DNA from 2 places in the Chungangia koreensis genome. Region 1 is predicted to be linked to the other one. Evidence: predicted binding sites of a transcription regulator. Region 1 holds the regulator's gene; the other holds the start of a gene.

Region 1 (15,131 bases):
ACAGAGCCCGCTCCGATTTTGCTGTTCTCGCCGATTGTAATTGAACCGAGGACTTTTGCACCGCTTGCTACCAGCACGTTATTTTGCAATGTCGGATGCCGCTTGCCTTTTTCCTTTCCGGTCCCTCCAAGTGTGACCCCTTGGAAGAGGGTACAATCATCGCCGATGATACACGTCTCTCCGATCACGACACCCATGCCGTGATCGATAAAGAAGCGTCGGCCAATTTGAGCACCTGGATGAATTTCAATCCCTGTAAAGAAGCGAGCCATTTGAGAAACAGCCCGTGCCAGGAAGGAAAGCTTTCTTTTGTATAACGCATGGGCAATTCGGTAAGCCCATATAGCGTGAAGTCCGGAATACGTCAGGACTACTTCCAAAGAACTTCTTGCAGCTGGATCCTGATCGAATACGACCCTTATGTCTTCCTTCATTCGTTTAAACATGTTGACCTCCTAAAAACGCCAATGAAAAAAACGCCTCTGTCAATAATGACAGAGACGCTGATTGCGCGGTTCCACTCTGATTGGAAGATGAGTACACAACTTCCCTCTCAACACCATTAACGCAGGTGATACGGCTTGGCATACTTAAGATTCAGCCAAACGCTCAGAGGTGCATTTCCATCTTGCAGGGGTCCAGACCACTTTCAGCCGATGATGGTCCTCTCTTTAGAACGTACTTGATGTACTTCTCCTCTTCAACACTTTCCATTGTATGTGCCCTTAGTAAAACACCTTCGGGTTGTAAAGTCAATCTTAATGTTTCGTGTATTGCGATAGGCGGGATAGAACTTTTTCTTTGCCTAAAAGCGCAATTGAATTCGGTAATTCCGGACCATGCGTTTGTCCGGTCGTAACTACACGAATCGGCATGAACAAGTTCTTTCCTTTATGACCTGTTTCTTTTTGGACTGCCTTGATCGCAGCTTTCACTGAATCAGGCTCTAAGACATCCAATTGTTCTAACTGAGCTTTAAGGGCAGTCATGACTTCCGGCACTTGTTCACCAGATAAGACTTCTTTTGCTTCTTCATCATATGAAAGTTCATCATTGAAAAACTGGGCGGATAATTCGACAATCTCCGCACCGAAGCTCATCTGATCATGATACAGTGCCACTAAATTTGAGACCCATTTTTGCTCATCCGCTGAAAGTTCTTCTGATACGAGTCCAGCCTTCTGTAAATGCGGCAAGGAAAGTTCGACAACTTTTTCAAGCGGGAGCTTCTTAATATATTGGTTGTTCATCCAAGTTAATTTTTGCTTATCAAACATGGAAGGGGATTTCGATAGACGTTTTTCGTCAAAGATCTTGATGAGCTCGTCTTTTGAGAAGATCTCCTCTTCTCCTTCTGGTGACCAGCCAAGCAATGCAAAGAAGTTGAACATTGCTTCCGGCAAATAGCCAAGTTCTTTATATTGTGAAACGAATTGGATGATGGATTCATCACGTTTCGATAATTTCTTACGATCTTCATTGATAATCAATGTCATATGACCGAATTTCGGATACTCCCATCCGAACACGTCATAGACCATTAATTGCTTAGGTGTATTGGATAAATGTTCTTCTCCACGGAAGATATGCGTCATGTCCATGAAGTGATCATCTAATACGACGGCATAGTTGTAAGTTGGGATACCGTTCGCCTTTACCAATACCCAGTCGCCTACGTCTTTCGATTCAAACTCGACGGTTCCGCGGATCATATCATCCACTTTATATGTCACGTTCTCCGGTACACGCATACGAATTGTATACGCCAATCCGGATTCTTCTTTAGCTTTCACTTCTTCTGCAGACAAATTGCGGCAGCGCCCGCTGTATTGCGGTGCAGGAATCCCTTGAGATTTTTGGCGTTCTCGCTCTTCCTCAAGTTCTTCAGAGGTACAGAAGCATTTATAGGCATGTCCTTTTTCAAGCATCTCGTGGGCATGCTTCGTATAAATGTCAAGGCGCTCCATTTGGCTGTAAGGAGCGTATGGGCCACCGATATCTACAGACTCGTCATAATCGATTCCGAGCCATCTTAAGTTTTCAAGCTGGGATTCAACCCCGCCTTCGATATTTCGTTCGATATCTGTGTCTTCAATACGAACGATAAATTTACCGCCATGGTGGCGTGCGAATAAATAGTTGAATAGCGCTGTGCGGGCTCCGCCTATATGTAAATGGCCTGTCGGGCTCGGCGCATAACGAACACGGACTTGCTGTGTCATATGACATCCTCCTAATAGATCGTACAATTTTAGTTCTGTGCTATTTTATCACTCAACATACGCTTTTTAAAGAGCGGCACCTTTTTTAACCAATAAAATTGAAGCTAACGATGCAATCCCCTCTTCACGTCCTGTAAATCCGAGTTTTTCGGTCGTTGTCGCTTTTACATTTACTTGTGAAACATCCGCTTTTAGTAATTGCGCTACTCGTCCGCGAATCTCTTCGATATGGGGCGCCATCTTCGGACGCTGTGCAATAATCGTACAGTCAATATTTCCGAGTTCATAGCCTCTCTCTTCAACAACCTTCCAGATTTCCTCTAAAAGCTTTGCTGAGTCTGCATCCTTGAATGCAGCGTCTGTGTCCGGGAAGTGCCTGCCGATGTCACCTTCGCCAATAGCACCTAAAGCAGCGTCTGTTATTGCATGTAGTAATACGTCTGCATCAGAGTGGCCAATCAGACCTTTATCGTGTGGGATTGTCACTCCCCCAATAATAAGCGGTCTTTCCTCTGCAAATGCATGTACGTCATATCCTTGTCCAATCCGAAACATTTCAATTTTCCTCCTGTCGGCTCTTGATGATCGCTTCTCCGAAGATCAAATCATCCACCGTCGTCATTTTTATGTTGTCATAAGTGCTTTCCACAATCGTAACGGGATGCCCGAGCCGTTCAACCAGCATAGCTTCATCCGTCCCCAGGAAACCATCAGCCTCAGCTCTCTCCTCCGCTTCCTTCAACACACTGCTTTTAAAAGCTTGAGGAGTTTGGATGATCCATAGGTTTTCTCTATTGACCGTCTCTTGGATGACACCATCCTCTACTAACTTCATTGTGTCCTTTGCCCGAACGCCTGCTACAGCAGCACCGCTCCGGTCAGCCTCATCCGCAAGGCGGGAAATCACCTCTTTATGGATAAATGGTCTCGCCGCATCATGGACAAGAACAATGTCCGTTCCTTCCACTACTTTGACACAAGCCTGAACACTATGCTGCCGTTCATCTCCACCAGTTTCTATAGATTTCACCTTTGTGATTCCATACTCATCCAGAAGGGAACGGATATCATCCTGTTCTTCAGGCTTGGCAGCGAGCCAAATGCCACTGCAATCCTGGTCTTCTTGGAACACATTTAGTGTGTGTATTAAGATCGGAATGCCATTCAATTTCAAAAACAGCTTATTCTCGCCGGCACCCATCCGCTTTCCACTTCCAGCTGCGGGCAAGATCACTTCATACTTCATTCGTACGTCAATCCTTCTACTGTCGATTCATTCTCCATTCCATTATACAGAATTCAACTCTTGAATGCGTCCCTTTAAGGCAGAGAAAAGGAAGAAGCCATCCGGTTAGCTCCTTCCTCCTTTTGTTCTATTAATTTGAAGCAGCCATTTTGCCGCCATTTTGTTTTGGCTTGGCGAAAATCATACGGCCTGCAGATGTTTGGAGCACGCTCGTAACGACTACGTCGATTGCCTGGCCAATGAATGACTTTCCTTCTTCGATGACAATCATCGTTCCATCATCCAAGTATGCGACACCTTGGTTGTGCTCTTTACCGTCTTTAATAACTACAACATGCATATCCTCGCCAGGAATGACAACCGGCTTGACGGCATTCGCCAAGTCGTTGATATTCAATACCGGAACTTTATGAAGATCACATACTTTATTCAGATTGAAGTCGTTCGTTACGACAACGCCGCCCATCTTCTTAGCGAGCCGGACCAATTTCATATCAACTTCCGGCACATCCTCGAAATCCTCTTCTACGATAAGCACTGACGAGTGACGCTCTTCTTGTAGTTTCTTTAGAATATCCAGTCCTCTTCGTCCTTTCGTACGCTTCAAAGTATCGGACGAATCAGCAATATGCTGGAGCTCTGATAAGACGAACTGTGGAATGACCATTACCCCTTCAATGAAGCCGGTTTGCGAAATATCCGAAATTCGTCCGTCTATGATGACACTCGTATCCAATAGTTTGTACGTGGCCGAGAGTGCCTGTTCATCTTTGTCGACTTCTGCATTCTTTTTCTTCGCGGGTCCCGATTTGTTACCGGCAAACATTTGAAGGATTTCTTCCCGTTTTTTGAATCCCACCTGAAAACCTAAATAGCCTAACAACACCGTCAGCAAGATTGGGACGACCGTTTGGACGACCGGAATCATGATAGTATTGACAGCGGACGATAATAGAAACGCCAGAATCAATCCCACAATCAACCCAATAGTTCCGAATAACAGGTCCCCGATCGGTGCTTTAAGAAGGCCTTCCTCAATCCATTTAATAAAGTTGACGACAGAGTCCGCAAATAATAGGGATAGCAGATAAAAAATGATTGCACCCACAATAGCCGAGACGTAGGCATTTGCCACCCAGGAATTATCGGATAAATTTAAGAACATGTATAAAAACGGTAAGAATAGAACTCCCAGTGTCCCGCCAATCAGCACAAATACAACTTGAATGCTTATTTTTAACAATTCGTCCACCTCCTTTTCCTAGATTATACACATTTCCTATAAAAGACGCTGTTCTGAAGGGGTTGTTTTACCCAAAAATGAGAAAAAGGGAAGAGAAACTTGGTCTTCCCGGTTAATAAAAGGAAGAGGAAGAATAGTTCCCCTATTCCCCAAACGCAACCTTTAATGCATCGTTTACATTTTCTACGCCGATGATTTGAATATCAGGCGGATAGTCCCATCCACCCAAATTGGATGATGGTACGATGGCTCTTTTAAATCCTAATTTTGCTGCTTCGGATACACGTTGTTCAATTCTGGTGACTCTGCGCACTTCTCCTGATAGACCAACCTCGCCGATTACACAATCATAAGCTTTGACCGGTACATCACGGTAACTGGAGACGATACTCGTCATCACGGCGAGATCAATTGCCGGCTCATCAAGTTTTACACCGCCTGCCACTTTAATATAGGCATCTTGAGCCTGTAGCAGCATGCCCATTCGTTTTTCCAGTACAGCCATCAGCAATGACACCCTGTTCTGGTCAACACCTGTAGCCATACGCTTCGGATAGTTGAAGCTGGATGGTGTCACAAGTGCCTGGATTTCCACTAAAATCGGCCTCGTCCCTTCCATTGACGCCACCACGGTCGAACCGGTTGCACCTTGTGCCCTTTCCTGCAGGAATAGTTCAGAAGGGTTCAACACTTCTCTTAAGCCGCTTTGGACCATTTCGAAAATGGCAATTTCATTGGTCGAGCCGAAACGGTTTTTAACACTTCGCAATATCCGATACGTATGATGCCGCTCCCCTTCAAAGTAAAGAACGGTATCGACCATATGCTCCAATAGACGAGGTCCCGCAATCTGCCCTTCCTTTGTTACGTGGCCGACAAGGAACGTTGCAATGTTTTTAGTTTTAGCAATCCGCATCAGTTCAGCTGTACATTCACGGACTTGAGAAACGCTTCCGGGTGCAGATGTCACTTCAGGATGATGGACGGTTTGAATCGAGTCGACAATGACGAACGCCGGATTTACATCTTCAATCGTTTGGTTGATCAGCTCTAAATTCGTTTCAGAATAAATATAAAGTTCCGGTGATTGAACGCCGAGACGCTCTGCACGCAATTTCGTCTGGCGGATTGATTCCTCCCCGGAAATATATAATACGCGCAATCCCCTGTTCGATAGAAGCGCCGATACTTGAAGAAGTAAAGTCGACTTGCCGATTCCTGGATCGCCACCTATGAGCACTAAGGAACCCGGGACGATCCCTCCACCTAACACCCGGTTCAACTCATCCATTTCGGTTTCAATGCGGGGTTCTTCAGCCGTTTCAACCGTCATAATCGGGGTAGCTTTCTGGGATACGGTACTCGAGTGCTGGAAAGCTCCACGAGGGCCTTTCGCCTTAGATACGATTTCCACTTCTTCCACCATCGTATTCCATTGCCCACAACCCGGGCAGCGGCCCATCCATTTAGCAGATTCATAGCCACATGACTGGCACATGAATTTCGTTTTTTTCTTGGCCATTTTTTCCTCCTCTAATCGTTCTATTAGTAGTACGTATGACTTGACTGAAGGTTTCTGCCGATACAATCCATACTCATATGTAATAAAGCGGGCATTCCACTCCAGACGGAAAGTCCGTCCGGCGGAATGTCCCGCTTTGTCTGCTTAAGCTTCAGCTACTTTTTCTTTTACACGGACAACGAAATCGTCATCTTCAACATCGAACACAACCGCTCCGCCTGTTAGAACTTGCCCTTTAAGCAATTCCTCGGATAGACGGTCCTCGACGTGCTTTTGAAGTGCCCGGCGAAGTGGACGTGCTCCATAATCCGGATCATAACCCTCTTTGGCAATTTTGTCCATTGCCGCTTCTGTTAATTCAAGATCAATATCCTGCTCTTTCAAACGGTTTTTCAATTGGCCCGTCATCAATGTAACAATCTCTTTCAAGTGTTCTTTCTCAAGTGAGTGGAACACGATCATTTCATCGACACGGTTCAAGAATTCTGGACGGAATGCTTTTTTCAACTCTTCAAGCATTTTATCCTTCATGTCCTTGTAATCTTTTTCACCGTCTTGAATACTGAAGCCTACGTATTTATTTTTCTTCAATTCGGAAGCACCAACGTTGGATGTCATGATTACCACCGTATTCCGGAAGTCAACCGTCCGTCCCTTCGAGTCAGTCAAACGGCCGTCCTCCAATACTTGGAGCAAGATATTGAAGACATCCGGATGTGCTTTTTCGATTTCATCGAGCAAGACCACGGAGTAAGGTTTACGGCGAACTTTTTCAGTCAACTGACCGCCCTCATCATATCCGACATATCCAGGAGGTGAGCCGACAAGACGGGATGTCGAGTGTTTTTCCATGTACTCGGACATATCGATTCGGATCATCGCGTCATCATCACCGAACATGACTTCAGCCAGTGCGCGAGCAAGTTCGGTCTTCCCGACACCTGTAGGCCCAAGGAAAATGAATGAACCAATTGGACGTTTCGGATCCTTCAATCCGGCACGTGCACGTCGGATTGCCCGGGAAATAGCCGTAACAGCCTCCGATTGGCCGATGACACGCTTATGAAGATGTTCTTCCAAGTTCAAGAGCTTTTCAGATTCCGTTTGAGCAATCTTGGATACCGGGATTCCAGTCCACATTGAAACAACTGCCGCTACGTCCTCCACTGTCACTTCGGATTGTTCTTTGCCTTGCTTTTCTTTCCATTGTTTCTTCGTTGTTTCTAATTCTTCTTTTAATTTTTGTTCTGTATCACGGAGTGCCGCAGCTTTTTCGAATTCTTGGCTTTGGACAGCTGCATTCTTTTCAGAACGTATTCCTTCCAACTTGGACTCAAGTTCTTTCAAGTTTGGAGGAGTTGTATAAGAGCGAAGACGTACCTTTGAACCTGCTTCATCAATTACGTCAATCGCTTTATCCGGCAAGAACCGGTCGGAGATGTAGCGGTCCGAAAGTTTTGTTGCCGCTTCGATTGCTTCATCTGTAATCTTCACTCGGTGATGCGCTTCATAACGGTCACGCAAACCGTGAATGATTTGAATGGATTCATCCACTGTCGGTTCATCGACTTGGATCGGCTGGAATCGGCGTTCCAACGCAGCATCTTTCTCAATGTATTTGCGGTACTCGTCAAGAGTTGTTGCCCCGATACATTGCAACTCACCACGCGCAAGGGATGGTTTCAAGATGTTGGAAGCATCAATTGCACCTTCCGCTCCTCCTGCACCGATCAATGTGTGCAATTCATCGATGAACAAGATGACGTTACCAGCTTGACGGATTTCATCCATTACCTTTTTAAGACGGTCTTCAAATTCACCACGATATTTTGTACCAGCAACGACTGTACCCATATCGAGTGTCATGACACGTTTGTCGCGAAGGATTTCCGGCACTTCGTTATTCACGATTTGCTGTGCAAGACCTTCCGCGATTGCAGTTTTACCTACCCCAGGTTCACCGATCAGAACTGGGTTGTTCTTCGTACGGCGCGATAGCACCTCAATAACACGTGTAATTTCTTTACTGCGGCCAATGACCGGGTCAAGAGATCCTTCACGCGCTATTTGAGTCAAATCACGTGCCAGACTATCAAGTGTAGGCGTGTTAGCTGCCGGGTTAGCACCATGACCAGTTTGTGTGTGGTCATTGCTGCCCAATAGTTGCAACACTTGTTGACGTGCCTTGTTGAGACTTACACCCGCATTATTCAATACACGAGCCGCCACACCTTCTCCTTCACGGATTAGCGCAAGAAGCAAGTGTTCAGTTCCAATGTAGGAATGACCAAGCTTACGCGATTCGTCCACCGAAAGCTCGATGACCTTTTTAGCCCGAGGTGTATAGTGGACAATGGGGCCGACATCTTTAGAACCGATACCGACAAGCTTTTCAATTCCTTCTTCAATCGTTTCTAAATTTACATCGATCGCTTCTAAAGCTTTCGCAGCAATTCCGCCGCCTTCACGGATTAGTCCAAGTAGTATATGTTCAGTGCCGATTGATTCGTGCTTCATACGAATTGCTTCTTCTTGTGCAAGCTGAAGCACTTTCTGTGCACGTTGCGTAAAACGGTTAAACATCATAAGTAGATCCTCTCCTTCTAATCGTTCATATTCGAACGGGCCTCTATGCTAAAGCATTCCCGTAAGCTTCTGAAGTGAAACTACACAAAACATAGCCTTCTATATAGAATTCTTTGATTCGCTGTGAAGTGAATAATCCCCTTCCTAAAAGCGGATTATTTTTTCATAGTCTGACTTTGACTATCTTTGACTTTATTATAATAAAAAATAGGAGCGTGTGCAACCGATTTGCTTGCAGGGAATAATAGGCTGAAGCGCCCATCATTCCCCGCCAGGTTCTCCTTTTTTACGGTGATCCATTTGAAGTCGCTCACGGAACAATTTTGCTCGGAACACATCCCGTTCACGCGGTTTTAGTTCTGTACTTGCATATTCCTGCAAAAATGCAGGCTGCATGAAAATCATCAGCTCATTCAAAATTGACATATCGATATCTTGAATCATCTTTAAGTCTATCCCAAGACGGACATCAGACAGGCATTTGGCCGCTTCATCCGTCGATAAAAGCCGAGCGTACGAGAGCACGCCAAGCGAACGATATAAGCGGTCTTCCAACGCGGTAGGTGAATTCGTCATGAGTGTATGCCGCGCTGTGCGCTCTTCCTGAATGATTTGCTCCGCGATACTAAGCAAGTCGGTCAGGATGTCCTCTTCCGATTTCCCTAAAGTAATTTGGTTGGACACTTGATAGATATTTCCTAGCGCTTCCGTACCTTCCCCGTAAATCCCCCGAACAACCATACCAAGACGGGCAATTTGCGGGATGATCCTGTTCATGCGGTTCGTTATGGTAAGGGCCGGCAAGTGCATCATGACGGAAGCCCGCAGACCTGTACCTGTGTTTGTCGGACAAGTTGTCGCGTAACCGAACCGTTCATCAAAAGCATATGGCAAATCCTTTTCTAATATGTTATCAACCTGGTTCGCTTTCTGATAAGCTTCCATCAGTTGAAGGCCTGGTGATAACACTTGAATGCGGATATGGTCTTCTTCGTTCACCATGACGCTAATCGTTTCGTCGTCAGAAAGGATAACCGAGCCTGGACGATCAGGATTAGCCAACTGCGGACTGATTAAATGCTTTTCCACGAGCACCTGCCGTTGGAGCGGCTGAACATCGCCCATCTGCAAACTTGTGAAATTCGTATTTAACTCAGGACCCGCTTCCAGCAAAACAGCTGTTACTTGCTGATCGACTTGATGGGCTTCGTCTTCCGAAAACGACAGCGGCATCCGGTAACCCACTAAGTTACGTGCCAATCGGATCCGAGTAGACATTACGATATCGGCATGTTCACCTTCGCTCGTCATCCACCCGGTTACACCTTGTTTAATAAACCGTTCAATCGACATCTTTACCTTCACCTCCGTTATGGAGTTGATGTTCTAATACCCGTACTTCATCACGGAGCTTGGCAGCATCTTCAAAACGTTCTTCCTCGATGGCTGTCTTTAATTGAAGACGTAAATCCTCAACTTTCCGTTTCAAAGCATACGTTGCATTAAAACTGGACGGCACTTTCCCTACGTGTTTCACATTTCCATTATGGAGACGCTTAAATACTTGGGGTAGTTGTTCACTAAAGCTTTCATAGCAATGGGAACAACCGAATTTCCCACGATTCAAGAACTCACGGAACGTCATGCCGCAATTTTCGCATGTAACAGCTTGTTGCTGTTTCGGTGCAGTCGACTGGAATGCACCGGTCCCAAAGAAATGGGATAGAAATTGGTTAAGTGACAACGGATCATTGGAGTAATCCACTTGGATCGACGTCGAATGCGAGGCACAAACTTCGCACAAATGCCGCTCCGTTGCTACACCGTTCTGCATTTGTTTAATGACGACCGATACCGGCCGCTGTTTGCAATTATCACAAATCATATGGACGACACCTCTTTTATATGGATTGCATATGGCTGATGGTCATGACATTTCCTGATACTTCAACGCCAAAAGCATCGCATGCAAAATACGTCCGCGGATTTGATCTCGCTGAGGCAAATTCGTCAAAATGGTAGACCGATCCACTGCACTCAACATGAGCTTCGCCTCACGCTTCGTAATAACATCCTCACTAATAAGACGGTACACAATATCTTCAGCCGCATTCTGGGAAGCACCTTGCCGTAAACTGTCCATAATATGATCTAACAGATCGATCTTTGAATGCGGACGTACACGCAAAATACGGATGTAGCCTCCACCGCCCCGCTTACTCTCAACCAAGTAACCGCGGTCAGCAGTGAATCGCGTATTAATCACGTAATTGATTTGCGATGGGACGCATTGAAATCTTTCTGCAATCTCACTGCGTTTAATCTCAATATACCCGGTTTGCTCATCTTCAAGTATCTGCTTTAAATAACTCTCAATGATATCCGATGTATTCCGCATGATCTCACCTCAATTATTCTAAGTATTCGCCCGGCTGACTTTGACTATCTTTGACTTAATTATACACGCGGGTTGATGGATGTGCAAAAGAAATGCGTACTGGATTCGTTCGTTTACTTGCAAGTTCTTGTCGATTACTTGCAAGTTTTTGTCGAACACTTGCAAGTTTGTCCAATTTACTTGCAAATTACTGTCGATTACTTGCAAGTTCGTTTATTTTAGTCGATACGTCCGATTACGATAGCTTCCAGTAAAGGGAAGGTTCAATTCTCGTAATAATCTCGAAGAAGCTGAGATCGATTCAATCCTACAAAACTCGCGAAATTGCTTATTGGTTATTGTTTCCCCATAAAGGAGACGATAATCCTGTAAAGCACGAATATGGCCATTCTTGTCTCGCAGACCGCAGCGAGGGCATGTCCAGGTTTTCCATTCATAGTGCATTTGTACACGATCACATCGCGTGCACATGACACCGTTACGCAGCCTTTTAAAAACTGCTTCTGGAATTAGGGAAGTCGGGTAGACCATCTTAGGGGAGTGGATGGTTTGTAAATAGTCGGCAAGTTGCCGAGCTTGTCCCGGGGAAAGGACATCTTGGGTGTAATACTCATAGAGGTTGTCAAGTAGACGTTGCAATCCGCTTAAGTGAATTGTGATGATGCCGGGTACAGTTTTACCGATAATGGTGGATGAATTCGCGAAAACAACCGCTCCGATGATTGGCAATTGAATGCCCAGTCCATGTAGTAATACAGCACTCAACTTTCGGCGGTGTCGTTCGACCTGATCGGCAGGATTCGAGAGACCGATTGTCGGCTCGTCCTCTTTTCTTCGGGTAAACTGATGTTTCTCTTCGTCAAAGTTCACTTCGCCGGCAATGTTTTTCATTTCGACGATCAAGATGAATTTTCGGGAAATAAAGATGGTGTCTAACTGATAGGTGACTTCTTCGATTGGCAGATGAAGATCGTGCAGCAGATCAAATGGCTCCAAACTATCCAACAGCTTCCATTCGGCGTCTCCTCTCTGTTCACCAACAAATCCCGCTTGTCTTCGGCGGATCATCTCTCTGCTAGTTTCTTCATAGCTGTCACCTACCGGCAGGTATCGCCAAACGGCTTCGAGCAATGACAATTTCACAGGCTTTCCTCTTTTCATTACGTTCAAAAGCACTCCTCCTTCATCCACACCATAGCTCAGCCCTTCAATTAAAACAAGAGGCCCTTAAGTCAGGACCTCCTTAAATGAGACTAAAGAGAACGAGGATGATCAATAAGAGCACAGCCGGAATAATATGTACGATGATTGATCTCCAAATTGAAAGCTTGTGTACCTCGGCTATAGCCAAAATGTTAATGATTATGGACCAAATTCCAATCAGGTCCCCTATGTATAACAGGATCATCTGTAACGGGTAATCCGAATTTCCGTAAAATCCGGTAATATCTCCGTAAATCATATTCAGCGGGAGATTTATGAGTATTAAACCAATAATGGAAGGGATAAACGCCCACCCTGTTGCAATTTTCATCTCCTCTTTTGAACCGGTCCCGCCCAACCATTTTCCGATGTGGAAATTTAGTTTATAGCTGACCCACCAGATGATGAGTCCCATGATGCTTCCGAAGATTAATGCTGAAATCAGGTCTCCCCACATTTTCCCTCCGTCAGTTGTTGAGGGAGCAAATAAACTTAAAAATCCAAATAGAACAGCCAACCATCCAGCATATTTAACCGGTGTATATTCAATAACATAACGGAAAGTGCTTCTTGGCTTCACCATAATTCCTAACCATGGAAAGATTTTCGTTTTTTCATTTGCTGAATCCACTTTTACACCTCTTTCTCATATATATCCTACCAACATTTTCTATTTTCAGGAAGGTGAAAAAATAAAACTGCTCTGTACCAAACAGCACAGAGCAGCAAAGGGAACTAACGGATATGCGGAAGAGGGACATACCCGTTCTACAGTCCTTCTATCTTTGCTTTAGGTGGGGGTAAGGGTGATTAGAACGGGCGGCCGAATGGCGGGACGCCAAATCCCGGACCTGTCGCCGGTACTGGACGAGCTGGAACCGTTACATTTGATTGAGTGAAGTAATGACGAGGGATGTCTGCAAAATGCTGACGGTTTACGTTCACTATCGGATGGATGAAGGGAACTTCACGCGGGATAAACGAATCGAAACAACGGTATTGCGGCGGGCACACGACGGGGTTTGTACGGAGTGGCGCTACCTGGGTAGGACAAAAATTGTGCGGATACATATCAATCTCACCTCCCCTCGGGTTTTCTACATTAAATGCCAGCATCTATTATTCGGCAACGGACAATATCCTAATTCTCCTAAATTATTATGTAAATAGGCTTCATTTTCTTTCGTGCATAGTATAATTGAATAAAGGGACGCCAAATAGGAGGGGAGCCTTTGGAACGAATCGTCTTGTTCGATGGAGTATGTAATTTTTGCAATAGCAGCGTGCAGTTTATCATTAATCGCGACCCTGCGGGCAAAATTCAATTTGCCTCCCAGCAAAGCGTGGTTGGCGAAAATCTGATGGCCGCTCACGGCATTACGGGAAATGATAGCATGGTCTATATAGAGGATGGCCAGGCGTATACAAAATCGACAGCTGCCCTTCGCATTGCTAAGCATCTCACTATGCCATGGTCAATATGTTCCGTTTTGACTATATTGCCGCTTCCAATCCGGGATTCAATTTATAGTCTAATCGCAAAATACCGCTATCGTTGGTTTGGCAAGCGTGACAGTTGCATGATCCCACCTCCTTCGATCCGCAACCGGTTCTTGCATGACTAATTCAGCAACTAAACTACTAAAGCTGCCAGTCCCCTTCTTAGGCTGGCAGCTTTTCCATTACACATATCGTAATACAGGTTTTGTAGTGTATTTTAGTTCACGTTCATTAGCAACTTTAGCTACGCCATGTTCGGATGCTTTTATGCGCATTCCGCTTTCAACATCGAAGAAGTGTGCGCTATCCATTTCAAACCCGAGCATGACTTCCTCGCCAGGTGAAACAATTGTTCTCGACTCTACTTGGGCAATGAATTCTTGAGAACCGATGGACGAATATAATAACATATCGGAACCAGTTAGTTCAGAAACAGCAATTTTGGCACGGAGCGGCTCATAACGAGACCCTTCATTTCCTGTTTGCAGTTGGATATGTTCTGGACGGATACCCATTACAACTTTCTTGCCGGTGTAACCCATTGCATTTAAAATGGCCATTCTCTCATCCGGCACCTTCAGCTCGAATCCCTCTGAAACAAAGCGACCATCCACAATTGTCCCATTGAAAAAGTTCATGGACGGCGACCCGATGAAACCTCCTACAAACACATTCTCAGGGAAATCATACACTTCCTTCGGGGTTCCGACCTGCTGGATCACTCCTTCTTTCATAATGACAATCCGGGTGGCCATCGTCATCGCTTCTGTTTGGTCATGGGTTACATAAATAGATGTCGTTTTCAGTCGCTGATGCAGTTTGGCAATTTCTGCGCGCATTTGGAATCGCAACTTGGCATCCAAGTTCGATAACGGCTCGTCCATTAGAAATAGTTTCGCTTCCCTGACAATCGCTCGGCCTAATGCGACACGTTGCCTCTGCCCCCCGGACAATGCTTTCGGTTTCCGTTTCAGCAAATCCTGCAATCCTAAAATCTCAGCCGCTTCACGAACACGGCGATCGATTTCTTTTTTATTCGTTTTGCGGATTTTCAATCCGAATGCCATATTATCGTAAACCGTCATATGCGGGTACAATGCATAGTTCTGAAACACCATCGATATGTTCCGATTGGAAGGAGGCACGTCGTTCATCAGTTTCCCATCCAAATAGAATTCGCCAGATGAAATTTCCTCAAGTCCTGCAATCAT
Region 2 (15,131 bases), on a different contig from region 1:
GCCGCCTGTAGAGATATGGTCCATTTTGTCAGCCACTTCAAACTTTTCAACAGCAGCTGCGGAATCCCCGCCTCCGATAATCGTATAAGCTTCTGTTTCGGCCATTGCGTCTGCCACACCTTTTGTACCAGCTGCAAATGGTTTCATTTCAAAGACACCCATTGGTCCATTCCAAATGACAGTTTTGGAGTTTTTGATGACTTCTGCATATGTTTGTACAGTTTTTGGACCGATATCCAGTCCCATCCAGTCTGAAGGGATGTCATTGATCTCCACTACCTTCGTTTCGCTGTCAGCTGAGAATTCTTTTGCTACGACAGCGTCCTCCGGTAAATAGAGGTTTACTCCTTTTTGCTTTGCTTTTTCAATAAATGATTTCGCTAAGTCAATCTTATCTTCTTCTAAGAGAGATTTTCCGATTTCATGCCCATTCGCTTTTACAAACGTATAGGATAGACCGCCACCGATGATCAGGTTGTCTACCTTCTCAAGCAAATATTCAATGACACCAATCTTGTCCTTCACTTTCGCTCCACCGATGATCGCAGTAAACGGACGTTCTGGTGACGATAATGCACTACCTAAAACGGACAGTTCTTTTTCCATAAGAAGACCGGAAACTGCAGGAAGATGTTTCGCTATCCCTTCCGTTGAAGCATGCGCACGGTGAGCTGCGCCAAATGCATCGTTGACGTAGAGGTCAGCTAAATTTGCAAAACTCTTCGCCAGTTCAGGATCATTCTTTTCTTCGCCCTTATGGAAGCGGACGTTTTCCAGAAGGATGATATCGCCTTTATTCATAGAGGCAACGGCATTCTCGACTTCCGTCCCGATGGACTCGTCCAGTTTGTTTACCGGCTTTCCTAAAAGTTCGGATAAACGTTCCCCTACAGCTGTCAGGCGCATGTCGTCGTTCACTTCGCCTTTTGGACGTCCAAGGTGGCTCGCCAAAATGACTTTTGCGCCTTTATCTAACAATTTTTCTATGGTCGGAACCGCAGACCGAATTCTTGTGTCGTCTGTAATCTTTCCCGATTCCATCGGTACGTTAAAGTCCACTCGGCAAAATACTCGTTTGCCGTCCATTTGCACATCATTGATTGACTGTTTTTGCTGCATGAAGAAAACCCTCCTACATGTATGTAAATAGGTACAGTAAGCTATATTGTTTGGATCCTAATGGAGCGTAAGACGGCGACTCCTGCGGGACAGCGAGCTTGGAAGGGTTGCTAAGTTCGCCGCGTCCTGCGGCAACGCATCCATGACCAACATCCTGTTGGCCTCGGAAAGCGTCCGTCTGAAGCGGAATGGTTAGGTGAACAATATCTTAATCAGTACCAAAAAAACAAGGAACGGGTAACCCCCGTTCCTTTACCCTATTTCATTATAGAGGTTCCATTGTCTATTTGGCTATTGATTATAATCCCTTTGCGTACATATGAAGAGCAAGGTCAATACAGCGAGTAGAATAGCCTGTTTCGTTATCGTACCACGAAAGGACTTTCACCATATTGTCTTCCAATACCATGGTCGATAACCCATCAACCGTAGAGGATGATTTATCGCCATTATAATCAGCAGAAACTAATGGTAGATCGTTATAGCTTAAGAATCCTTTTAGTTCACCTTCAGAAGCTTCCTTCAGTGCTGCGTTCACGTCTTCGATCGTTACATTCGTATTCAATTCTGCAACTAAGTCCACCAATGAAACGTTAGGTGTTGGTACACGAACTGCCATGCCGTCCAATTTCCCTTTCAATTCCGGAAGAACTTTCGCAACTGCAGATGCCGCTCCTGTAGAAGTCGGAATCATCGATTGCCCAGCAGCACGTGCACGGCGGTAGTCACTGTGCGGCAAGTCAAGAATACGTTGGTCATTCGTATATGAATGAATAGTAGTCATCATTCCGCGTTTAATGCCGAACTTGTCATTCAACACTTTCGCTACTGGTGCTAAACAGTTCGTCGTACAAGATGCGTTGGATACAATGTGATCATTCGCTGGATTGTACTGATCTTCGTTCACACCCATTACAAATGTTGGCATATTTTTACCAGGAGACGAAACGATTACTTTTTTAGCTCCGGCTTCAATATGTTTCCCTGCACCTTCCGGATCGCGGAAAATACCAGTGGACTCGATTACAACATCGATTCCTAAATCTTTCCACGGTAAATTTGCAGGATCTTTTTCTGCATACACACGGATTTTTTTGCCATTTACGATTAAATACTCACCTTCGTGCGATACATCTGCCTCTAATGTTCCGTGGATGGAATCATATTTCAACAAATGAGCGAGCATTGCAGCATCTGTTAAGTCATTGACTGCTACAACATCTATATCTTCCCGGCCTAATGTATCACGGAAAACCACACGTCCAATACGTCCAAATCCATTAATCGCTAATTTTAAAGTCATAACTTTCTCCTCCATTTGTTCACTTGTTTGATAAACGATTTAACATGTTCAACGCTGCCCCTTCGTCGGTGATTAACGTTGTTTGTTGAGGTGCGTGTTTCAAATAAGATAGAATCGCAAGGTCCTTTTTGGAACCTCCCGCTACTGCCAAGATTGTAGGCACTCTTTCTAATTGGCTCAATTGGATGCCTACTGTCCTAATCCTGTGAACGGCTTCACCTTGTTCATTGAAATAATACCCAAATGCTTCCCCTACAGCTCCTGTATCTTTGAGTATTCCAATTTCTTCGTCTGTAGAGTTACGTTTTACGGCCATTTCAGTGGCGTCTCCGATTCCGTGAATAACAAGGTCCGTTGTTTGGTAGAGATTGATCATGTCTACTATGAACGGCTCTTTCATAATGCTTTCATATGATTCTTCGCTTAACTGATCCGGCAAAAACAATGTACGGTACTTGCCGGCAGTCTTTTCTGCAATTGAAGCAACAATGGAATTTGCTTGGGTCTGCAAATCGCCACCCATACCGCCTCTCGCGGCGATAAAGAGCAAATCCTTGTTCTTAACAGAAGACGGAACCGACTCTGCAACAGCTGCAACTGAACTACCTCCGGTCACAGCAATCGTCTGTCCTTTTTGAATAACCGTAGAAAGTCGATTAGCAGCTTCGGAACCCATCATTGTTTTAGTTTGCGGATCATGTTCGCAATCACCTGAAACGACTATGACTTCACGTATGTTCAGAAGTTCTTCTAACTTTCGTTCCACCTCTGTGATTCCTGACCATTCGCGCGTCAATTCATGAAGGCCGACAAGAACATTCTCTCCATCTTCCGTTATCATCATTCCAGAGGAATCATAATGCACTAAGCTTTGGTTTCGAAGAAGGTCGGTTTCTTTTCTTGCATCCCGCTCCGATAACTGAAGGTGTTCCGCCAAGACTCTTCTTCCAACAGGTCCCATATTTTTAATAGCCGTTAGTATTCGATACCTTTTTAACAGACTTTCAACCGCTTCTGGCATGATTTTTTTCAAAGAATCTACAACAGGGTCCATCCGGAACCTCCTTCATAGGGACAATTTTCGTCCCGCCATATCAATAAAAGTCCCAAGTGGGGCAAAAAAAATAAACCTGTTAATCACAGTCTATTCTTCCTGACTAAAAAATGCAAATAAAAAAAGCGTTAAGATTCTAACGCTTCCACTAAATTTACATAGTCAATGTTGCCATATAGCAACACTTCCCCATCTTTCTCAATAACGGGAATCATGAGCATGTATTTTTCATGTAATTCATCATCCAGTTCTATATTATGTTCGAGCACTTCCAGCTGGAAATCCTCTTGGACAAGACCGATCATCAACCTTGCTTCATCACAAAGATGACAACCAGGGCGAGTATAAAAGTGAATCTTCATCTAATCTGTCCCTTTCATCATGTTAACCTTTTCCGGTACGAAGAGGCTGGGATTTTCAATTGCTCCCGATATTTTGCAATAACCCTTCGAGAAAGTGGAATACCATCCATCATCAATAATTCCGCTATTTTCTGATCCGATAAAGGTTTTTTCTTATCTTCGACATGGATGTATCCTTTAATCTTCTCCTTCACATGATTCGGTGAAACCTCTACCAGTTCTTTTGTGGTGGCAGATTGTGAGAAGAAATTCCTCAATGGTATAGTCCCATAAGGTGTGTGAATGTATTTTTCCCGAATCGCCCTACTGACCGTAGACTCATGCAAGTTCAACTCTTTTCCGATGTCGGTCATCGTCATCGGAACAATGGCGGGAAAACCATTTTTGAAAAAGCTGGATTGTTTTTCAGTGATTTTTCTAATTATCAATTTAATCGTAGATTTTCTTTCGACTAATTGGGTTCTGATCTGTTGGATGTCAGCAGTTCTTTCAATGACATACTGTTTTACTGTTGCATCATCTGACGGCAACGCTTGAATATATTCGTGGCTAATGCCGATTTCCGGAAAAGCATGTTTGAAAAAACGTATTTCCCCTCCGGTTATATCGGCATCCGGCCGTACGTATTGCGTACTTTGACCTAATAAATGTACCAATGGATACATGTTGAGCTGTCCGATTTGAACTGCAGCTTCTTGTATTTCTTTGGTAGAATAACCACTTTCCCGTTCAATTTCTCTCCATTTCCTTGAACTGAACGCATCGAAGTATTCGGAGAGTATATCGATTACGGTTTGCGATAATCCGGCGCGCTTCGCTTGAATCAGTAAAGATTCCGCTAAGGAAGTAGCCCCGATGCCTGCAGGTTCACAAGTTTGGATGTACTGAATCGCTTCGGCTACTACAGAATTTTTCGTTCCGATTAATTTTGCATAGTATTCTAAACCTGATCGTAGTAAGCCGTCTTCCTCTATATCGTCCACTAACCAATGGATCGCTTTCTTCACTTCAGATTGTATAGGTTCGTTCATTAGCTGATCTCGGATATTCCGGTGAAGTACTTGTCTTCCCGTCAATTTATTCGGCACTGAATCAATGGTTAAATGAGGAAATGAACTTTCATAGAAATTGACTTTCAGAAAAGGAATTTCTTCCATTCGTTCCTTTAAGAAGGTATGCAGCTCCTCGGTTGAATACTGAAGAAGTTCCAAGGATTGCTTCATAGTCCGTGACAATTTGAGCCTTTGTGACATTGTTGCAGATTGTTTTAAAGTCGCGTTCAATCTCCCTACCCCCAAATCCATTATAAACAAAATTGAGAATGGTTGGAAGATGAGAATGAAAACGCTATCATTATGTTGGTGAAAGTGAAAATAATTCAAAAGGTGCGGGGGAATTCGAACCCAATCAGGATATCAACGATTCTTAGGTAGATATCAACGATTCTTGAGGATATATCAGCGATTTTTCGATTCTATCAACGCTTCATAAAAAAGCGGGCAGTAAAGGATTGAATTTACTATAAAAGTACCTACCATTACCAACGAATGAGAATGGTAGGAGGATTCGAGAATGACCACGGGGCGTTGATCCGGGATGAACTGCACCCCAATTGTTAGACACAAAACTAACAATTGGAGGTGTATTTTTTATGGCCCAAATAACGAGTGAACAAAAATTAGAGGCTGTTAAACGATACGAAAAAGGTGGTGAGAGTCTTAATTCGATTGCTAAGTCCCTTAAGGTCTCTAATACTGAAACGATTGATTTCTGGGTAAGGAAATATGAATTACACGGAGAAGATGCCTTTAAGAAGAGCTATACAAGTTTTTCGTTAGAAGATAAACTAAACATACTCAATTACATGAACGAAAATGGGTTGTCTACTGTTGAGACCGCCGTGCGGTTTAATTTATCTTCTCCAGGAACGATTCGCAAATGGCGAATTAGACTTAAAAACAATGGTGTAGAAGCCCTTAAACCAAAGAAGAAGGGGCGTCCAAAGGTGAAAAAAGACAATCAAAAACCATCTAAAAACAAAGCCCTCGTCGAGGGCTCCTTTGAAGCATTACAGGCAGAAAATGAACGGTTACGTATGGAGAATGCCTATTTAAAAAAGTTGAATGCCTTAGTTCAAGAAAAGGAAGCATTACAACGAAAGACAAAACGCAAGTAGTGTTTGAACTAAGGGATCAGTTTTCCATAAAGGCATTAATCAAGCTGTCTAACCTCAAACGTAGCACCTATTATTACTGGACCAAACAATTTGATCGTCCGGATAAATATGCCGAATTGAAATCGATGATTTCAACTATTTATCACGAACATAAAGGAAGATACGGGTATCGTCGGATCACATTGGAATTACGTAATCGTGGCTATCTCATTAATCACAAAACGGTTCAACGACTGATGAAGGTATTGGGCTTAAAATCCCTGGTACGTATGAAAAAATATCGTTCATATAAAGGGAATGTCGGTAAGATTGCTCCAAACATCCTTGAGCGTGATTTTTCGGCTACCAACCCCAATGAAAAGTGGGTAACTGACGTTACGGAATTCCATTTGTTTGGTGAGAAACTCTATCTTTCTCCTGTACTTGATTTATTTAATGGAGAAATCATTGCCTACAATATTCAAAGCCGTCCTACGTACGAGTTGGTTTCGATAATGTTGGATAAAGCCTTAACTTGCTTATCCGAAGGACAAGCCCCTGTTTTACATTCGGATCAAGGCTGGCATTATCAAATGAGACCTTATATTTATGAATTAAAACAACACGGAATTACCCAAAGTATGTCGCGAAAAGGAAACTGTTTGGACAACGCCGTAATGGAGAACTTTTTTGGCCATCTAAAATCTGAACTACTATACATTCAAGAGTTTCAAAGTATGGAACACTTCAAGTGTGAGCTTGAAGAATACATCGATTATTATAACCACAGACGGATTAAGGAAAAATTAAAAGGATTGAGTCCAGTACAATACCGGATTCAATCCTCAAAGGCTGCATAACTAAATAGAGTGTCTAACTTTTGGGGGTCACATCAGGAAGGGATTAATGCCCTTTCTGTTGAACTTATTTAAGTAAAGCGGCATCTAATTCAAGTAGTAAGGTTTTATCAGAAAAAGGGATTGAATCACGTTCCTGATAAACGTTAAACCAGCTGTTTTGTTGAATTAGAGTAGATCATATTATTAATGAAAATTTTTTGAATTGTATATAGGAGGTCAATTTGGGCACTATATTATCTTTTTTCTGCATTATATTAGTGGCATCAGTTCTGCAAACAAGTACAGGTTTTGGATTTTCCATAATGGCGACACCATTTTTATTAATGTTATTTCTACCAAAAGAAGCTATACAAATAAATATTATTTTATCTTTGATTATTTCTCTTTCATTAATATGGAAAATAAGAAAAGACATTGATTTTTTACTGATAAAGAGATTTATTATCGGAAGTATTGTCGGGGTACCCTTCGGTTTATTAATCTTTAATTCCATGAATATAACTGCATTTAAAATGGGAGTTAGTATATTGCTATTAATATTAACATTGCTGTTAATACTAAACTTTAGAGTAAAACCAACTCGCATTAGAGATTTCATTGTTGGGGGGACTTCTGGTCTTTTAACTACAAGCATTGGCATGCCAGGCCCTCCGTTATTGCTTTATTTTACAGGAACTGATACTGAAAAAGGGAAGATCAGAGCAACGACTCTAGCTTTTTATCTGTTTATTTATTTGATCAGCCTAATTACTCAAATAATCTTTTCGGGTACAAATAAATTCATCTGGGAATCAAGTCTATATGCAATTCCTGTCGTATTTTTGGGGTTGTTAATAGGTCAAATTATTTTCAAATGGCTGAATCAAAGGATTTTCAAGATACTTACATATTTTCTCTTAAGTTTTACAGGAATTTTTCTTCTAATCGTAAGTTTGAATTCGTAAAAATCCATATTAAACAAATGGCTGCTGGAGTTTTAAATCCAATATTTGTTGCAGCAGCTCATTTTTTATTGTGGTAACAGCCAGGTTCATACAGTTAGAAAATTTTATTTTAGTAGTAACGATATTAGGAGTTGTGACTTTTAATATTTTGTTAAGCACGCACATTCTACATTTACATCAGATGAATTAAATATACCTTAGTGGAGCTTATTTAAAATTGGAACATCAATTCGTTTTAAACGTTTCATAGTAAAAGTGTTATTAGTGGAAGAAGGAATTATGGCCTATCGTAGAATGAAAGAATTTCAGGGGAGGTATAGTTATGTGGATAATATTTGGGGTTATTGCAATAGTAGCAACTTTAATAAATCTTTATATGTATAAAGCAGGAAAAGATTATAAGCTTGCTATGGCGATCGGGTTATCATTTACAGCATTAACAATTTGTGCAGATTACAGTTATCTAACTCGATGGGTAAAAGCGGAAGATTGGGCCGCTATAACAGATGTAATACCCGGTATGGCAAGGGCATTTTGGTTTTTGACTATTGCTTCTATCTTGCTAAATATAGCACCTATATTATTAGAACGAATGCGTTTGAAATTATGACCTTTGCAATTATTGTGAGAGTCCAATAAGTTAAAAAAGCGGAATCAACGGTAGGATATCAATAAAAATAAGCATCCAATTGATATTTTAATTGGATGCTTATTTGTGGTTCGAATTGCAAGTTAGTGATTCAAAACTGAACGGAATTAAAGGACAGTCTCTGCTTTTTCATCTTTACCAGCCACGACTTGCTCCACCGCCGCCGGAGGAACCTCCTCCACCACCACTGAAACCGCCAAAGCCACCGCCTCCGCCGCCTCCGAAGCCGCCTCCACCACCACCCAAGAATGGTGGGAAGAATACAACGCTTCTTCTACGGCGTCCGCCACCACGGCCTCCGCCGCCCCCTCCAAAGAAGGAGCTTATGATAAAGAACAAGACGATCATTATCAAAATGGTTGAAAATCCACCACCGCCACCTTGGTTTCCTGCTCCTTGAACTTGAGCGACTTCACCGTTCCAATTGTATTCAGCAGCCACTTCATTGTAGAGAACTTTGTACGTATTAATGATTCCTTCATCATACTGATCTCGCTCAAAATATGGATAGGCGTATTCATCCAAAATCCGCCCGACTTTTCCGTCGGGCAGTGCCCCTTCTAATCCATATCCGACTTCAATCCGCATTTTTCTTTCCTTTAGAGCAACCAGAAAGAGAACACCATTATTCTCTCCCTTTTGACCAATCCCATATTCCCTAAGTGCTTTTAACGCATAGCTTTCAACCGTTTCATCCTCCAAACTCGGAATGGTCATCACCACAACTTGTGCAGTCGTTCCTGCCTCCAAATTTTTTCCTAACGTGATCAATTCCGACTTCTGTTCAGGGGTCAATACACCTGCATGATCCTGGACAAAGATGTCCCCGACCTGCTGTGGAATTGCTGCAGCATCGGCTTTGATCTGAATTCCCAGAACCAGACATGCGATGGTCAACCAACCTGCAACCTTTTTCATCAGTCTCCATTCCCTTCAAAGTCGACGGTTGGGGCTTCTTGCGCTGCTGCATCTGCTTCGAAGTATTCTTTTTGTTCAAAACCAAACATTCCGGCCATTAAGCTGCCAGGAAATCTTCTCACCTTTTTGTTATAAGCTGCGACAACACCGTTATAATCTTGTCTTGCCACCGCAATCCGGTTTTCAGTCCCTGCTAATTCATCCATCAATTGTTGGAAGTTTTGATTGGCTTTCAAATCCGGATAATTCTCCACTACGACAAGCAATCGACTTAGAGCACTGGATAGTTCTGCATCCGCATTAGCTTGTTCCTCCGGGGTATTGGCTCCTGCTAACTTTGCTCGGGCATCAGAAATGCTCGCGATCACTTCTTTCTCATGTGCCGCGAACCCTTTAACTGTATTTACAAGGTTAGGGATTAGATCAAGTCTTCGTTGAAGCTGACTTTCTATTTGCGCATATGATTGATCTACATTCTCTTCCAAATCCACTAATGAGTTATAGCTCGGTATGATCATCATCGCGCCAATTATTAAGATAATTACAATAATCGCTATCGGTCCAAAAGCTTTCTTCATATGTTGTCCTCCTCATGCTGGTCCTATATATGTAATGTACCTATTTCGAAAAGAATTAAAACAAATCTATGCCTATTATGAAAAAGGGCACACTGCGTATAATGCAAGTGTGCCACTGCTAAAAGCAGTTTATATATCTTCTTCACCCATTATTGGATGGGAAATGGGTTCCCAAGGTTCGCGAGTTGCCGTGGACAGTGACTAATTCACTTTTAATTCTAAAAAACAGTGCCTTCCGTGTAATATACGGCGATTTTATAGTTTTCCACTCTTATTTCTTTCACTCGTTTCTACCTCAATACATCATATACAAAGTGTTAGACTTGCAATAGACGAAGCACACGGAATATTATTAACTTCAGAAAAATGATATAAAAAAATACCTTACAGAATCTGCAAGGTATTTTTCAGTGTTTTAAATACGGCCTCGAAGGGAATCGAACCCCTAGCGGGAGAACCGGAATCTCCAGTGTTATCCATTACACCACGAGGCCATGAAATTGTATCGGACCTTATCTATTATACAAACGAATAAAATAAATATCAAGAGGCGAAATAAAATGCATTATATTTGACCATCCTTGACCATACTATTATGATAAAGGTACATCTAAAGCATTTCGCTTTTATGTCCTGAAAATACATCCACCTTAAAGGAGGAAAACCGAAATGAATTTAATTCCTACAGTTATTGAACAAACAAACCGTGGTGAACGGGCATATGACATCTATTCCCGTCTATTGAAGGACCGGATCATTCTCTTAGGTTCCGAAATCAACGACCAAGTCGCGAACTCCATTGTTGCACAATTGCTATTCCTTGCAGCAGAGGATCCGGACAAAGACATCTCCGTGTATATCAACAGTCCCGGCGGAAGCATTACAGCCGGTATGGCGATTTACGACACGATGCAATACATCAAGCCGGATGTCCAAACTATTTGTATCGGTATGGCCGCTTCCATGGGAGCATTCCTATTGGCTGCAGGTGAAAAAGGAAAACGTTATGCATTGCCGAATGCAGAAGTAATGATTCACCAACCACTTGGCGGTGCACAAGGTCAGGCTACTGAAATCGAGATTGCTGCTAAGCGAATCCTCTTCTTGCGTGACAAGCTCAACAACATCTTGGCTGAACGTACTGGCCAATCACTTGAAGTGATTGCACGTGATACTGATCGTGATAATTTCATGACAGCTGAACGCGCAAAAGAATATGGACTGATTGATGACATCTTAATGTCCCCAAGTGAATTACCAAAGAAATAAGACAAATAAAATCCCGGGAGGAAACTTTCCTTCCGGGATTTTTTATTCTTCTGATTCAATAATTTCAGCCAAAGAGGAAATGGCATTTTCTTCATCAGAACCGTCTGCACATAATGTGACCGACGTACCTTTGCTGATTGCTAAACTCATAATGCCCATTATACTTTTGGCGTTTACTTTTTTATCGTCTTTTTGTAAATACACATCAGATGAGAAGCGGTTTGCAACTTGCACGAATAGTGCAGCTTGTCTCGCCTGCAATCCAGTTTTTAACTTAACCTCGACAGATTTCTCGGTCATCTAACTAGTGCCTCCTTCTACATTGAAAACCCTTACTCTTTATCTTAACGAATATATCATGAAAGAACAAATCTCAAATTCCTTTACGAAGATTTTCCGCGATTTCATCCAGCTTTCGCAGCCGGTGATTTACGCCTGATTTACTAACCGCTCCAGTCGAAACCATTTCACCTAACTCTTTAAGGGTTACGTCTTGGTGTTCAATTCTTAGGCGGGCGATTTCTCGGAGTTTGTCAGGAAGTTGATCGAGCCCCATCATATGATCGATGTATCGGATATTCTCAATTTGCCTAATAGCTGCTCCGATTGTCTTATTCAGATTGGCAGTTTCACAGTTAACAAGGCGATTAACACTATTTCGCATATCTCGGACAATCCGCACGTCTTCGAATTTCATCAGAGCCACATGAGCACCGATTAATCCTAAGAAATCCGAAATCTTTTCCGCTTCCTTTAAATAAGCAATATAGCCTTTCTTACGTTCAATCGATTTGCTATTCAACTTGAAAAGGTTCATAAGCCTAACAAGCGCTTCACTATGACTTTTATAAAGCGAGAATATCTCAAGGTGATAAGACGAGGTCTCAGGATTATTCACGGATCCCCCTGCTAAAAATGCACCACGTAAGTAGGAACGTTTACAACAGGACTTTTTAATAATATTTGGTGAAATCGTTTGTTCGAACTGAAGACCTTCTGAAACGATTTCCAGTTCTTCCAGCAGCTTTCTTGCTCCTTCGCGGACTCTGCAAATATAAACATTGTTCTTTTTTAGCTGCATTTTTTTCCTAACTAATAATTCAACTCTAAGCGGATAGAGCTTTTTTAAATTGGTATAAATTCTTCTGGCAATCGCAGCATTTTCTGTTTGTACATCTAAACTCCATTGCCTATTCGTGAACGACAACACACCGTTCATCTGGATCAGGGCTGAAAGTTCTGCCTTTGTGCAACAAGGCGACGTTTCTATTTGTGTCAATTCCTTTTTTGTATCGGAAGCAAAAGACATGATCCACTCCCCCTCTCAATCCAATCTATCTCATTTCCATATTTTCCACTAACCATGCGGCGACTTTTGAGGCTTCATGGCGAATATTGCCCTCTCTGGAAGTGGCTATGCTTTTCATCACTATTTCCGGAACAAGTCCAGACAACTTTTCCATCTCATACTCGACCGGAGCTGCCTTTTCCATTTCATATAACTTACGTATTTCTGGTGGCATCACTACATCGTTCAATAAAATCGTATCGATAAACGGACTGCCTACATGATCGTACAATGCTTGTACATGATCAGCAGCCGTATAGCCTTTCGTTTCACCAGCTTGGGTCATCAAGTTGCAAATATAGACCTTTTTGGCAGTTGACTCAATAATTGCCTTTCGAATACTCTCAACGAGTAAATTAGGAAGAATGCTTGTGTACAAGCTGCCTGGACCGATCACAATCATATCAGCAGATTGAAGGGAAGTCACTGTTTCAGAAAGAGGTTCTACATCGTGCGGAGTCAAATACACTTTATTGATCTTAAGATCATATGTAGGGATTTTGGATTCGCCTGTAACAATCGTTCCGTCGCTTAACTCGGCATGTAGAGTAATCCGCTGATTGGCTGCTGGCAGGACAGTCCCTTTCAAATTTAAGACACGACTCATCTCTCGAATGGCATGTGTGAAATCTCCTGTGATATCAGTCAGTGCAGCCAGCATCAGATTTCCAAGAGAATGTCCGCCTAAATCGGCAGAATGTGCAAAGCGGTATTGGAACATTTCTTCTACAAGCGGTTCTACATCCGAAAGGGCTGCCATGACATTCCGTACATCGCCTGGCGGTGGAATATCATAATCATCCCTCAATCTACCGGAGCTTCCTCCGTCATCTGCTACCGTCACAATAGCAGTAATATGTAATGGGAAGTTTTTTAATCCGCGGAGGAGGGTTGATAATCCGGTGCCCCCGCCTATAATGACGATTCGTTTCTCATTATTACGCCCCATATAGTCAACCCTTTCTATGATTAATGTCTCGGTGGGTAATGACTGTTTTATATTCGCTGCCAAATAGTTTGCCGAAGTATTCAGCGAGAGTTACCGAGCGGTGTTGTCCTCCTGTGCAACCGAACGCAACAACAGCCTGGGATTTACCCTCCCTCTGATATCGCGGGATGACGAATTTAAATAGATCTGTAAGTTTCTCAACAAATATTTGTGTATCTTCCCATTTTAACACATATTCGGAAACTGGAGAGTCCATTCCTGTTTTTTCCTTTAATCCTTCAATGTAAAAAGGGTTCGGTAAAAAACGGACATCAAACACAAGATCCGCGTCAATTGGAACCCCATGTTTAAAGCCGAATGACATGAAATGGACGGTAAAGGTGGATTCCCCGTTTTCGGAAAAGTTCTTTTGAATCTTTTCACGCAGTTCTTTCGGTTTAAGACGGGATGTATTAAAGATGAAATGTGCCCGGTCTTTCAATTCTCCAAGCAAATCCCTTTCCTTCCGAATCCCGTCAAGCAACAATCCTCCAGAAGCAAGAGGATGAGTACGCCTCGTTTCCTTATAGCGTTTTACGAGCGTTTCATTGTCAGCTTCCAAGAACAAAATTTCCATATGGATGCTGCTGTCCTTTGAAAGGGTATCAAGGGTACCGATGAGAGAATCGAAAAGACCGCCACCTCTCATATCCATTACTGCCGCAATACGCTTCATTTTTTGGTTGGATCTCTTCATCAAATCCAGAAATGTGACGAGAAGTTCCGGCGGAAGGTTATCAATACAATAAAACCCTAAGTCCTCAAAACTTTGAATGGCAACTGTCTTCCCGGCACCAGACATACCTGTGATAATGACAAGTTCCATATCATGATTTTCATTCATTTCTTATGATCCCCTTCATTCGAAGATTGTAGGTCTTCTTTTAACAACTCAAAATCTTGTGTATAGACAAATGTTCCATATTGCAATCCGGATTGCGTTACGGCAAAGAGCAAGTTGCTCCGATCGCCTTCAGCCATCGGAAGATGATAGAGGCTTTCTACAGGGTGCCATTCCAGTACACCCTCCCGATTTTCTTCCAACAAATCTCCGGTCAAACCATCCGCTACAAACGTATAGAGCATCCATTCATCAATAGCAGTTTCGGTTTCAGGGTCGACTATGACCATTGTATAGATGCCCTTCAAATGTGGATTTGAAGGGACAGTATTCGTTTCCTCCGAAAATTCCCGGATGGCGGCCTGATAAATCGATTCACCCGGCTCCATCTTCCCTCCGGGTGCCACATACCAGCCGCGCCTAGGTTTTTTTAATAATAATACTTGGCCGTCTCGTAGGACGATTAAGTTTGCGATTCGTTGCACCCTCTACACTCCATATCTATTGTAGACTCATTCCTTTTATTATACCTAATCAAGCATTTCCGGGCCAACACGATTGGTTGTGCTGCCAAACAAAATACTGCCTTGAATGAACTGCACTGACAAAAGGGATGTTGAAGCAGCAATGTATTTTGCGACAAGTGAACCGTGGGTATAGGCGAACTTAGCATCCCTTCCTATAAATAAAAAAAGACTGCCACCAAATTGGTGAGCAGCCATCCAAAGGTAATACTATTTTAA

The links. Region 1 encodes CtsR, which represses protease genes until heat stress. Its sites were predicted from a motif close to TTGGTCAAAAAAGGTCAAANA; they were not measured.
Region 2: clpP (ATP-dependent Clp endopeptidase proteolytic subunit ClpP) is a predicted target of CtsR. The motif match lies at 10,511-10,531, and genes of this name have one in related genera.

The regions. Positions count from the first base shown of each region.
Region 1 covers NZ_JBHSEC010000022.1:191,592-206,722, reverse strand. The annotation lists partial or broken gene cysE (serine O-acetyltransferase) at 1-434, opposite strand, end outside; T-box leader at 494-713, opposite strand; gene gltX (glutamate--tRNA ligase) at 759-2,222, opposite strand; gene ispF (2-C-methyl-D-erythritol 2,4-cyclodiphosphate synthase) at 2,289-2,777, opposite strand; gene ispD (2-C-methyl-D-erythritol 4-phosphate cytidylyltransferase) at 2,779-3,468, opposite strand; gene ACFOZY_RS15705 (PIN/TRAM domain-containing protein) at 3,599-4,711, opposite strand; gene radA (DNA repair protein RadA) at 4,854-6,233, opposite strand; gene clpC (ATP-dependent protease ATP-binding subunit ClpC) at 6,378-8,819, opposite strand; gene ACFOZY_RS15690 (protein arginine kinase) at 9,081-10,172, opposite strand; gene ACFOZY_RS15685 (UvrB/UvrC motif-containing protein) at 10,162-10,704, opposite strand; gene ACFOZY_RS15680 (CtsR family transcriptional regulator) at 10,747-11,217, opposite strand; gene ACFOZY_RS15675 (nuclease-related domain-containing protein) at 11,431-12,378, opposite strand; gene ACFOZY_RS15670 (YIP1 family protein) at 12,461-13,051, opposite strand; gene ACFOZY_RS15665 (hypothetical protein) at 13,231-13,491, opposite strand; gene ACFOZY_RS15660 (thiol-disulfide oxidoreductase DCC family protein) at 13,653-14,045, shown strand; partial or broken gene ACFOZY_RS15655 (ABC transporter ATP-binding protein) at 14,184-15,131, opposite strand, start outside.
Region 2 covers NZ_JBHSEC010000020.1:156,081-171,211, forward strand. The annotation lists gene ACFOZY_RS13725 (phosphoglycerate kinase) at 1-1,119, opposite strand, end outside; gene gap (type I glyceraldehyde-3-phosphate dehydrogenase) at 1,418-2,422, opposite strand; gene ACFOZY_RS13735 (sugar-binding transcriptional regulator) at 2,442-3,476, opposite strand; gene ACFOZY_RS13740 (glutaredoxin family protein) at 3,605-3,838, opposite strand; gene rpoN (RNA polymerase factor sigma-54) at 3,856-5,121, opposite strand; one part of gene ACFOZY_RS13750 (IS3 family transposase) at 5,490-5,949, shown strand; one part of gene ACFOZY_RS13750 (IS3 family transposase) at 5,949-6,853, shown strand; gene ACFOZY_RS13755 (sulfite exporter TauE/SafE family protein) at 7,075-7,797, shown strand; gene ACFOZY_RS13760 (hypothetical protein) at 8,120-8,407, shown strand; gene ACFOZY_RS13765 (TPM domain-containing protein) at 8,582-9,364, opposite strand; gene ACFOZY_RS13770 (LemA family protein) at 9,364-9,942, opposite strand; tRNA gene ACFOZY_RS13775 (tRNA-Arg) at 10,365-10,436, opposite strand; gene clpP (ATP-dependent Clp endopeptidase proteolytic subunit ClpP) at 10,612-11,211, shown strand; gene ACFOZY_RS13785 (HPr family phosphocarrier protein) at 11,254-11,511, opposite strand; gene whiA (DNA-binding protein WhiA) at 11,585-12,520, opposite strand; gene ACFOZY_RS13795 (gluconeogenesis factor YvcK family protein) at 12,546-13,508, opposite strand; gene rapZ (RNase adapter RapZ) at 13,513-14,391, opposite strand; gene ACFOZY_RS13805 (NUDIX hydrolase) at 14,388-14,873, opposite strand.